Regions from separate parts of the Kitasatospora sp. NPDC096077 genome, predicted to be linked through region 2. Evidence: riboswitches for the same ligand, from Rfam matches in the RefSeq annotation. Region 2 holds a riboswitch; each other region holds the start of a gene.
The links. Region 2 has a riboswitch for cyclic di-AMP ahead of ABTZ03_RS11150 (M23 family metallopeptidase). Riboswitches for the same ligand answer to the same signal wherever they lie in the genome.
Positions count from the first base shown of each region.

Region 1: another riboswitch for cyclic di-AMP. It lies ahead of ABTZ03_RS15435 (glycoside hydrolase family 16 protein); the one in region 2 lies ahead of ABTZ03_RS11150 (M23 family metallopeptidase).
Region 3: another riboswitch for cyclic di-AMP. It lies ahead of ABTZ03_RS23555 (transglycosylase family protein); the one in region 2 lies ahead of ABTZ03_RS11150 (M23 family metallopeptidase).

Region 1 is NZ_JBEOSV010000013.1:156,390-159,616, forward strand. Features, by position in the region: gene ABTZ03_RS15430 (esterase/lipase family protein) at 1-1,169, shown strand, start outside; cyclic di-AMP (ydaO/yuaA leader) riboswitch at 1,494-1,601, shown strand; gene ABTZ03_RS15435 (glycoside hydrolase family 16 protein) at 1,610-2,926, shown strand; gene ABTZ03_RS15440 (IclR family transcriptional regulator) at 3,089-3,227, opposite strand, start outside.
Region 2 is NZ_JBEOSV010000008.1:179,992-183,218, reverse strand. Features, by position in the region: gene ABTZ03_RS11155 (MFS transporter) at 1-1,057, opposite strand, end outside; cyclic di-AMP (ydaO/yuaA leader) riboswitch at 1,156-1,330, shown strand; gene ABTZ03_RS11150 (M23 family metallopeptidase) at 1,333-1,956, shown strand; gene ABTZ03_RS11145 (APC family permease) at 2,501-3,227, shown strand, end outside.
Region 3 is NZ_JBEOSV010000028.1:8,659-11,885, forward strand. Features, by position in the region: gene ABTZ03_RS23545 (SDR family NAD(P)-dependent oxidoreductase) at 1-12, opposite strand, end outside; gene ABTZ03_RS23550 (cytochrome P450 family protein) at 291-1,592, shown strand; cyclic di-AMP (ydaO/yuaA leader) riboswitch at 1,803-1,971, shown strand; gene ABTZ03_RS23555 (transglycosylase family protein) at 1,976-2,863, shown strand; gene eno (phosphopyruvate hydratase) at 3,117-3,227, shown strand, end outside.

The sequences.
Region 1 (3,227 bases), on a different contig from region 2:
CGACCGCCGTCCCCCTCACCCTCGAAGCGACCTTCCCCGCCCCCGGCAACGGCTGGGCGAAGGTCGAGCGCTACCTCGACCCCACCCCGGGTTTCGGCCCCGAGCAGTACCCCGCCGACGGCCGCGGTGACCAGGACGGCGCCCGCCGCACCTACTTCGGCACCGGCGAGCCCTCCTCGGCACGCTTCCTGCTCTACTCGGCCACCGGCTGGGACGCCGGCGGCACCGGCACGCCCGTCCTGCTGGTCCACGGCGCCAACGACAACGCCGACCGGGCCTGGGCGAACCCGGGGGAGAGCGGCACCTGTGGGGCGTCCGCCTGCCCCTCCACCGGCCTGGCCCAGTACCTGGCCAGCACCGGCCGCCGGGTCTTCGCCGTCGGCTTCGCCCACAAGCAGGGCGACAACCTGCTCCAGGCCCAGGCCGTCGGCGACGCGCTCGCCCTGATCCGGGCCCGGCTCGGCGTCCCCCGGGTCGACGTGGTGGCCTGGAGCAAGGGCGAGGTGGCGGCCCGGGCGTACGTGTCCTCGGTGCGCCCGGCGCGGGGACAGGCGTACGCGGGCGACGTGCGCCGCCTGATCACCCTCGGCGGGCCGAACGGCGGGCTCGACTACGTCTACGCACACGGCTGGGACTTCGACCTGGCCACCTGGCCGGCCTGCGGGGGCACCGCCAACGCGCCCTCCCCGCACCTGTACATGACCTGTTACGGAACGTACACGGCGCAGCCCTGCCTCGGCGTGCTGCCGACCGGCGGCAGCGACTGCTACCCGGGCCAGCGCCAGCTGCTGGCCCGCTGGGACGCGACCTACGGGGTGGACACCACCGCCCAGGACTGGTGGACCACCTACTACGGCGGCCAGGGCTTCTACACCTCCGGCCAGGGCATCCAGGCGGCCGTCGACGCCGGCTCGCTGATCGCGCCGCTCCAGCGGGCCGGGATCCCGGCCTCGGTGCCCACCTACCTCCTCGCGGGCGGGTCGGCCGACATCCCGGGCGTGCTGAACGAGAACCGCGGACCTAGCGACGGCATCGTGTTCACCGCGAGCGCCCTGGACACCACCGGCATCGCGACGGTCGGCGGCACCCGGCTGCTCACCGGGCTCAACCACCTGGAGCTGGCCTGGGCGCCGGACGCCGAGGCCCAGGTCGCCGCCTGGCTCGGCTGAAGCTCCGGCCGTGCCCTTGGCCGAGCCCTTGGCTGATCCCTTCGCCGAGTCCCCGGTCGAACTTCGGTCGAGCCCTTGGGTGAGCCTCCGGGCACCGCCCGGGGATTGATCAACTCGCCGACCACGCAGCGTCGTTGATCGACACCACTGTGAGCTGTGCGACAACCGGCCGGATCCAGTTGTCCGTTCACGGACGGACTGCCTAGCCTGCAACGGTCGTCCGCCGTCGCGGACCCCGCCGCCGGGACGCCGAGTCCCGTCCACCCGCCGGCGGGCACTCGAGCACCACAGCGGACGGGAGCGGGGGAACCAAGGTCAGCGCCCGGCCCGTACGCACCAGCGTGCGGGCCGTGGCTAGGGGTGAAGCCGCTCCACAGGCGGCCGGGCAACTGCAGCCCGAATCCGACAGCTCACCTCGCAGGCGTCGCAGAGGACCCGCCATGCACCAGCCTGCCGGGCGCCGTCGCGCGCCCCGCCACGCCCGTCCCTCCCACCGCGGCCGTAACGCCGCCCTCGCCGCCACCGGCGCGATCGCGATCACCGGCGCCGGCCTGTTCGCGCTGCCGTCCGGCGCCCAGGCCGCCACCGCCCCGACCGTCACCCAGGACCGGCTCGCCCCCGCCGCCATGGTCGCCGGCCAGGCCACCACCGCTTCGCTGGCCCTGCACTCCTCGTCCTGCGTCACCGCGAAGACCGTCGGCGTCGGCGTCCGCGACGCCCGCGGCACCAACCTGGACTTCCCGGGCAACGCGAGCAACGTGCAGATATGCCCGAGCGGGTTCAGCTTCACCAGCGGCGCGCGCACCCTGCCCGCCGGGACGTACAATCAGTTCGGCTTCTGGCAGGACCTCGGCGGCGCCTGGCACAACCTGCCCTCGCAGCAGCTGGTGGTCTCCCGCGCCGGTACCGCGACGCCGACCCCGACCCCGGCGCCGACCCCGACCGCCAAGCCGTCCCCGACCCCGGTCCCGACCACCGCCCCCACCGCGCAGCCCTCCCCGAGCGTCACCCCGACCCCGACCCCGAGCGCCACCGCGACCCCGAGCACCCCGGCGCCGTCCTCCCCGATCGCCGGCAAGTCGCTGACCTGGTCCGACGAGTTCAACGGCCCGATCGCCTGGGGCCAGCGCTGGGTCGGTGACAAGAGCACCGCGTACAAGTACGGCAACCACAACCCGGGCGACAACAAGCTCGACTGGCTGAACAAGAACAACGTCACCGTCGCGAACGGCGTCGCCACCTTCACCGCCACCCCGGGCGGGCCCGCCCTGGAGAACGGCCAGCAGTCCTGGAACACCGGTTTCCTGACCACCGAGGGCTCCGCGGAGGGCTTCCAGGTCAAGACCGGCGACTACGCCGAGGCCCGGGTCAAGATGCCCTCCGTGGCCGGCGCCTGGCCCGCCCTGTGGACCTGGAAGAACGGCAACGGGGAGATCGACTCCTTCGAGTACCACCCGGACAACCCGAACCTGCTGGAGCTGACCAACCACGTCAACCCCAGCAACCCGGAGTACTACACCGACGCCAAGGCCGTCGCCGCGGACCAGTGGGTGACCATCGGCACCTACTACGGCGCCAACTCGGTGGACTGGTACGTCAACGGCGTCAAGGTGTACTCGGACAACAAGGGCGTGGGCGCCAACTTCTCGGCGTACCTGATCCTCAACCTCTCGGTGAGCGCCGGAAAGTACCACCCGGCGCCGCAGGGGAACACCCCGATCAGCTTCTCCGCCGACTACGTGCGCGTCTACCGCTAGGCCGTCGCGTAGGCCGTCGAGGCCAGCCGACCCCCAGGACCAGCCGCTCTCAGGAACCGGCAGCCTCCCGACCTCCCCGAGGTCGGGCGGCTGCCGGTTCTTGCGTCTCCACCCGTGCTGTGCAGATGAATTGACGGGGCATCACGTCAGTGGACCCGGAGGTCAGGGCGCCAGGACCTGCCCGAGCCGGGCCGCGATCTGGTGCATCACCGGTACCAGCGCGGACTCCCCCGCCTGCTCCTCCAGGGCCCGGATCCGGGCCTCCGGGCCGGACACCGACAACGCGGTGGGTGTCGGCGCG
Region 2 (3,227 bases):
GGGTGACCAGGTTCACGGCGGTGAACAGTCGGGAGGAGAACAGCCCGAGCGGCAGCATCGGGTCGGGCGCCCGCCGCTCCACGGCCACGAAGGCCGCGCCCAGCAGCAGACCGGCCACGCCGGTGACCCAGACGGCGGGGGACAGGCCCTCCCCGGCGGCGGTGAGCGCGTAGGTGATCGCGCCGAGGGCGAGGGCGGCGAGCAGGGCGCCGGGCACGTCGAAGCGGCCGGCGGCGGACTCGTCCCGGCTCTCCGGGACGTAACGGGAGGTCACCGCGATCACGGCGGCGGCCAGCGGCAGGTTCAGCAGGAAGATCCAGCGCCAGCCGGGGCCGTCCACCAGCCAGCCGCCGAGGAAGGGGCCGACGGCCGCCGACACCCCGCCGAGGCCGGACCACAGGCCGACCGCGGCCGAGCGGTCGTCCGGGTGGAAGACGGCCTGGAGCATCGCGAGCGAGCCCGGGGTGAGCAGCGCCCCGCCGATGCCCTGGACGGCGCGGGCGGCGATCAGCACGTGGATGGTCGGGGCGGCGGCGCAGGCCGCCGAGGCGGCGGCGAACCAGACCACGCCGATTAGGAAGACCCGGCGCCGCCCGTAGCGGTCGCCGAGGGCGCCGCCGAGCAGGATCAGGCCCGCCAGGGTGAGCAGGTAGGCGTTCAGGGTCCATTGCAGGGAGGCGAGGGTGGCGCCGAGGTCGGCGCCGATCCGGGGCAGGGCGACGTTCACCACGGTGCCGTCGAGCATCGCCATGCTGGAGCCGAGCACCGTTGCGAGGAGGACCCAGCGACCCTGTGCGCTGCCCAGGCGCAGGGTGCCGGCGTGAGAGGTGGCCACGGGTCGAATCCTGTGCCCACGGGGGTGTACGTGACAAGGGTCACCGGGCGGTGTGTCGGCCGGTGACGGTGGGTGGTCCTCCGGTCGCGCGGTGCCGCGCCGGTCGGCGCAGGGTCGTGGATCAGTGGCTCCGGGTGAACGGATCGTGCACGGACCGTACGGCGGATCATGCGGAGGGTTACCGCGGGGGCGGGATCGGCCGCCGTTTCGAGAGATCGACATTGCTTCACCCGAACGGATGAGTTTTAGTTCAGCGACCGCCCGGCCAGCCCGGACGGATCCGCCGGGTGGAACGCCGAGTCCTGCCGCTGCCGGGTGGCTCGCAACGAACTCTGTACGGCAGGAGCGGGGGACCCACAGGTAAGTCGCCGGACCGGAGTTCGCGCTTTCACAGCGCGGACCACCAGGACCGGCTCGGGGTGAAGCCGCGCATGCGGCCGGGCAACTCCAGCCCGAACCCGACAGCTCACCTCGCAGGCGTCGGAGAGGAAAATTCCATGCCTGCACAGGCTCGTCGTATCGCCCTGCCCCGTGCCGCCCGCATCGGCATCGCCGCCGCCGTCACCGGCGTCTCGTTCGTCCTGCCGCTCGTGACCGCGATGAACGCCCAGGCGACCAGCACCCCGGCCGCCGTCGTCGTGGCCGCCCCGGCCGCTGTCGCCGCCGCCCCGGCCGCCGCTGCTCCGGCCGCGGTCGTCCCGGCCGCCGTCACCTCCGGCTACGTCGCCCCGCTCGCCGCCCCGGTGCTGGGCGAGGCCTACGGGGTGGCGGGCGCCATGTGGGCCTCCGGCCACCACACCGGCCAGGACTTCGTCTGCTCCACCGGCACCCCGCTGCGCGCCGTCGCCAACGGGGTCGTGGTGAAGGCCGCCTACGACGGCGCCTACGGCAACGAGGTCGAGCTCAAGCTCGCCGACGGCAAGTACGCGCAGTACGCGCACCTCTCTTCGATCGGCGTGAAGGTCGGTCAGTCCGTCGCCACCGGTCAGCAGATCGGCTACTCCGGTGCGACCGGCAATGTGACCGGCCCGCACCTGCACTTCGAGGTCCGGACCGGTCCGGACTACGGCTCGGACATCAACCCGGTCAGCTACCTGCGCGCGCACGGCGTCGCGCTCTGAACCACCGGCTCCCGCCGGGATTCCTGAACCACCGCTGGTGCGGGGCGAATCGACCACCCGGGATGGTCATGTCGGGTGACCGCTCGACCGGGTGATCGCCGCACCGGTGGATCTGGTCTTGTCCGGCCGATCTTGCCGGGCGCGCGACGCCGGGCATCCCGCCTGGACGCACGCCCGAATCGTCCAAGTACGTCCAGTACGAGGCCGACTCGGGCGCACGCCCAGCCGGGCGCCCAACGCCGCGCGCTGATCCGCCAAGATCGGCCGGACAAGACCTGGGCGCGGGTCACGCCCACGGCCGGCCCCGGCCGTACGAGAACTCTCGTGCGGCCGGGGCCGGCTACCGTCGTGTCCGGAGTCCTCGTCGGCTCCGGCGTCCCCGGCGCTCCCGGGCCGCGTTCGACGGCTCGAACATGGCGTCAACTCCGCAGGTTCTTCGGATGATCTGTGGTTCCGTGGGCCGTGCCCCGCCGCGCGATCCTGTCCGCAGTCAGCGCCCGGCCGGTCCGACGGGCGGGCGCGCCCGGGTGGACGAGGAGGCCGGATGACCGTCCGGAGCGGGGACGCGGTCGGGCCGCGGGTCGGGTCGGACGGGGTCGACCGGCTGAAGGCGGACTCGGTCGGTCTGCCGGGCGTGGTGTTCATGGCGGTCGCCACCGCCGCCCCGATCACCGCGATGACCGGGAACCTGCCGATCATCATCGGGCAGGGCAACGGGGCCGGGGCGCCCGCCGCGTACGTCCTGGCGACCGTGGTGCTCACGGTCTTCTCGGTCGGGTACGTGGCGATGGCCCGGCACATCACGGCCGCCGGGGCGTTCTACGGGTACGTCTCGCACGGGCTGGGCCGGGTGGCCGGGATGGCGTCGGGGCTGCTCGCGCTGCTGGCGTACATCGTCTTCGAGGCCTCGGTCATCGGCTTCTTCGCCTACTCGCTGCGCGGGCTGGTCCGTTCGCAGGCGGGCGTGGACCTCGACTGGGGCTGGTACGCACTGGTCGGGCTGACGGTGATCGGGGTGACGGCCTGGTTCGACCTGCATCTGACGGCGAAGGTGCTCGGGGTGGCGCTGCTGCTGGAGATCGCGGTGCTGGGCGCGGTCTCGCTGGCCGTGCTGGCCGCCGGCGGCGGGCCGGACGGGATCGTGCTCGGGGCCGTGAGTCCGCTGAACGGGCTGAAGGGAGTGGGGAGTTCGGGCACGGCGGCGGCCGGGGTGGGGCTGGTCTTCGCGTTCTGCTCCTGGGTGGGCTTCGAGTCGACCGCGATGTACGGGG
Region 3 (3,227 bases), on a different contig from region 2:
GCTGACCCGCATGGCCTGCTCCTCCCTGTGGGCGACACCGCACCGGCGCCCACGCATACTGCGGAGGATCGTAGGCACGTCCTGACCCTCCGCAACAGGGATTACCCCGCAGGTGACCAGGCTCACGCCTGCCACCCGGCCAAGAGCTGTCCAAGGGCTGTCCACGGACCGTCCACGGGGCGTCCACGGAGGGTTGGCACACTGCTCGCGCGCCGCTCACGAACGGTTCGCGAACCGGTGACGTTCCGCCGGTCGCCGGGCGCCGCCGGTCCAGCGGTTACGGTCGACCCATGCCAGCTCAGCCCGATGCCGCCCAGTCCGCCGCCCAGCCCGACCCCCAGCTCTTCACCTGGGAGTTCGCCGCCGACCCGTACCCCGCCTACGCCTGGCTGCGCGAGCACGCCCCGGTGCACCGCACCACGCTGCCGAGCGGGGTGGAGGCCTGGCTGGTGACCAGGTACGCGGACGCCCGGCAGGCGCTCGCGGACGGCCGGCTGTCGAAGAACCCGGCGCACCACAGCGAGCAGGCGCACCGCACCGGCCGGGTGGGCATCCCGGGCGAGCGGCAGGCCGACCTGATGACCCACCTGCTGAACATCGACCCGCCGGACCACACCCGGCTGCGCCGGCTGGTGTCGAAGGCGTTCACCCCGCGCCGGGTGGCCGAGTTCGAGCCGCGGGTGCAGCAGTTGACCGACCGGCTGATCGACGGCTTCGCGCAGCGCGGATCGGCCGACCTGATCCACGAGTTCGCCTTCCCGCTCCCCATCTACGCGATCTGCGACATGCTGGGCGTGCCGGCCGAGGACCAGGACGACTTCCGCGACTGGGCGGGCATGATGATCCGACACGGCGGCGGCCAACGCGGCGGCGTGGGCCGGGCGGTGAAGAAGATGCGGGCGTACCTGTTGGAGCTGATCCACCGCAAGCGGGCGGACCTCGGCGACGACCTGATCTCCGGCCTGATCCGGGCGAGCGACCACGGCGAGCACCTGAGCGAGAACGAGGCCGCGGCGATGGCCTTCATCCTGCTGTTCGCCGGGTTCGAGACCACCGTCAACCTGATCGGCAACGGGACGTACGCGCTGCTGCGCAACCCCGGGCAGCGGGCGCTGCTGCAGGAGTCGGTGGCCCGCGGCGAGACCGCGCTGCTGGAGACCGGGATCGAGGAACTCCTGCGCTACGACGGGCCGGTGGAGCTGGCGACCTGGCGGTTCGCGACCCGGCCGCTGACCATCGGCGGGGTGGACATCCCGGTCGGCGACCCGGTGCTGGTGGTGCTGGCCGCGGCGGACCGCGACCCGGCCCGGTTCTCCGACGAGAACACCCTGGACCTGGCCCGGACCGACAATCCCCACCTGGGTTTCGGGCACGGCATCCACTACTGCATCGGTGCCCCGCTGGCCCGGCTCGAAGGACGGTCCGCGCTGGCCACGCTGCTTTCCCGGCTGCCCGATCTGCGCCTGGCCGAAAGCCCGGAGAACCTGCGCTGGCGCGGTGGCCTGATCATGCGTGGATTGCGTGAACTTCCGGTCGAATTCAGTCCGGAAGTGCGTTCGCCGCACGCCCGTCCGGAGGCTCCGACACACTGACGCGGGGTCGCGAACGGCCCCTCGGCGACGGTATGAACACCCATCAAACCGGACAAAGCCCCGCCGTCCGTAGGCGATCGAACACGCGCCGTAATTCTTGTGTGATGTCGGCGATATGAGCTTGTGATTGATCTGAGGATCTGTCTAGTCTCCCTGGAGTTCGCAGCTGCGGACCCCGAACGCGGAACGCCGAGTCCTGCCCGCCGCGCCACGGGAAACCGACCAGAACCCTGGGCAGGGGCGGGGGAACCAGGTTTGTTGCCGTTCTCCCACGGCTCGGGGTGAAGCCGCCCACGCGGGACCGTTCCCGCACCCGGCGGCCGGGCCACCTCCCGGTCCGAACCCGACAGCTCACCTCGCAGGCGTGCGGAGAGGGACCCTTCATGCTGCTCGTTGGATCTGGCCGTCACCGTCGTCGCACCCAGGCCGAGAAGGCCATCGCCGTCGCGGGTGTGGCCGGCGTCGGACTCGCGCTGCCGCTCCTCACCGCCACCGGCGCGTCCGCCGCCCCGGCCTCCGCCTGGGACTCCGTCGCCCAGTGCGAGAGCGGCGGCGACTGGGGCATCAACACCGGCAACGGCTTCTACGGCGGCCTGCAGTTCACCTCCAGCACCTGGAAGGCGTACGGCGGCACCGCGTACGCGGCGCAGGCCAACCAGGCCAGCCGGGCGCAGCAGATCTCGGTCGCCGAGAAGGTGCTCGCCTCGCAGGGCCCGGGCGCCTGGCCGGTCTGCTCCAAGAAGGCGGGGCTGAGCAAGGGCGGCGCCCCGGCGGCCGTGGACACCTCCTCGGACGCCAAGCCGCAGTCCGCCCAGCAGCAGTCCACCCCGAAGCAGCAGGCCCCCAAGACCCAGGCTCCCAAGACCCAGGCCCCCAAGCCCGCCGCGAAGCCCGCCCCGCAGCAGGACGACGCCAAGCCGGCCGCCCCGCAGCTGGCCAAGCCGCAGCTGCAGGGCTTCCCGGGCAAGGCCGGCTGGGACGCCGACTCGAAGGTGTACTGGTACCAGAACGGCGGCTCCTGGTACTGGACCAGCCACCAGAGCGTCTACCAGCAGTACGCCCCGCAGGCCGCCGCCCAGTCGCAGCAGGCCCCGCAGGCCGCCGCCCAGGGCGGTCACGACTACACCGTCCGCGCCGGCGACACGCTGTCGACCATCGCCGCCGCCCAGGGCGTGTCCGGCGGCTGGCAGGCGGTCTACGACGGCAACCGCGGCACGGTCGGCGGCAACCCGAACCTGATCATGCCCGGCCAGGTCCTGCACCTCGGCTGAGCCGTCCCCGGACGCATTCCGAGGGGGTCGCGCCCGGCGCGGCCCCCTTCGTCCGCATTCGCCCGCTCCGGCCGGACCGGCTGGGACGAGCAGGTGAACTACCGGTGGGTAGCGGGGCCACACGCTGAGACGGAGCCGAGGTCGAGGTGGCCCCGGGAGCCCGGGCGGTTAGGCTCTGGTCGTAACGACTCCGCAATCATCCGGCCGACCGCACCACCGTGGGCCGGACCCTGCTTCCGCAAGGAGATGCTTCGTGCCGTCCATCGATGTCGTCGTAGCCCGCGAAATCCTCGACTCCCGCGGCAACCCCACGGTCGAGGTCGAGGTCGGCCTCGACGACGGCAGCACGGGTCGTGCCGCTGTG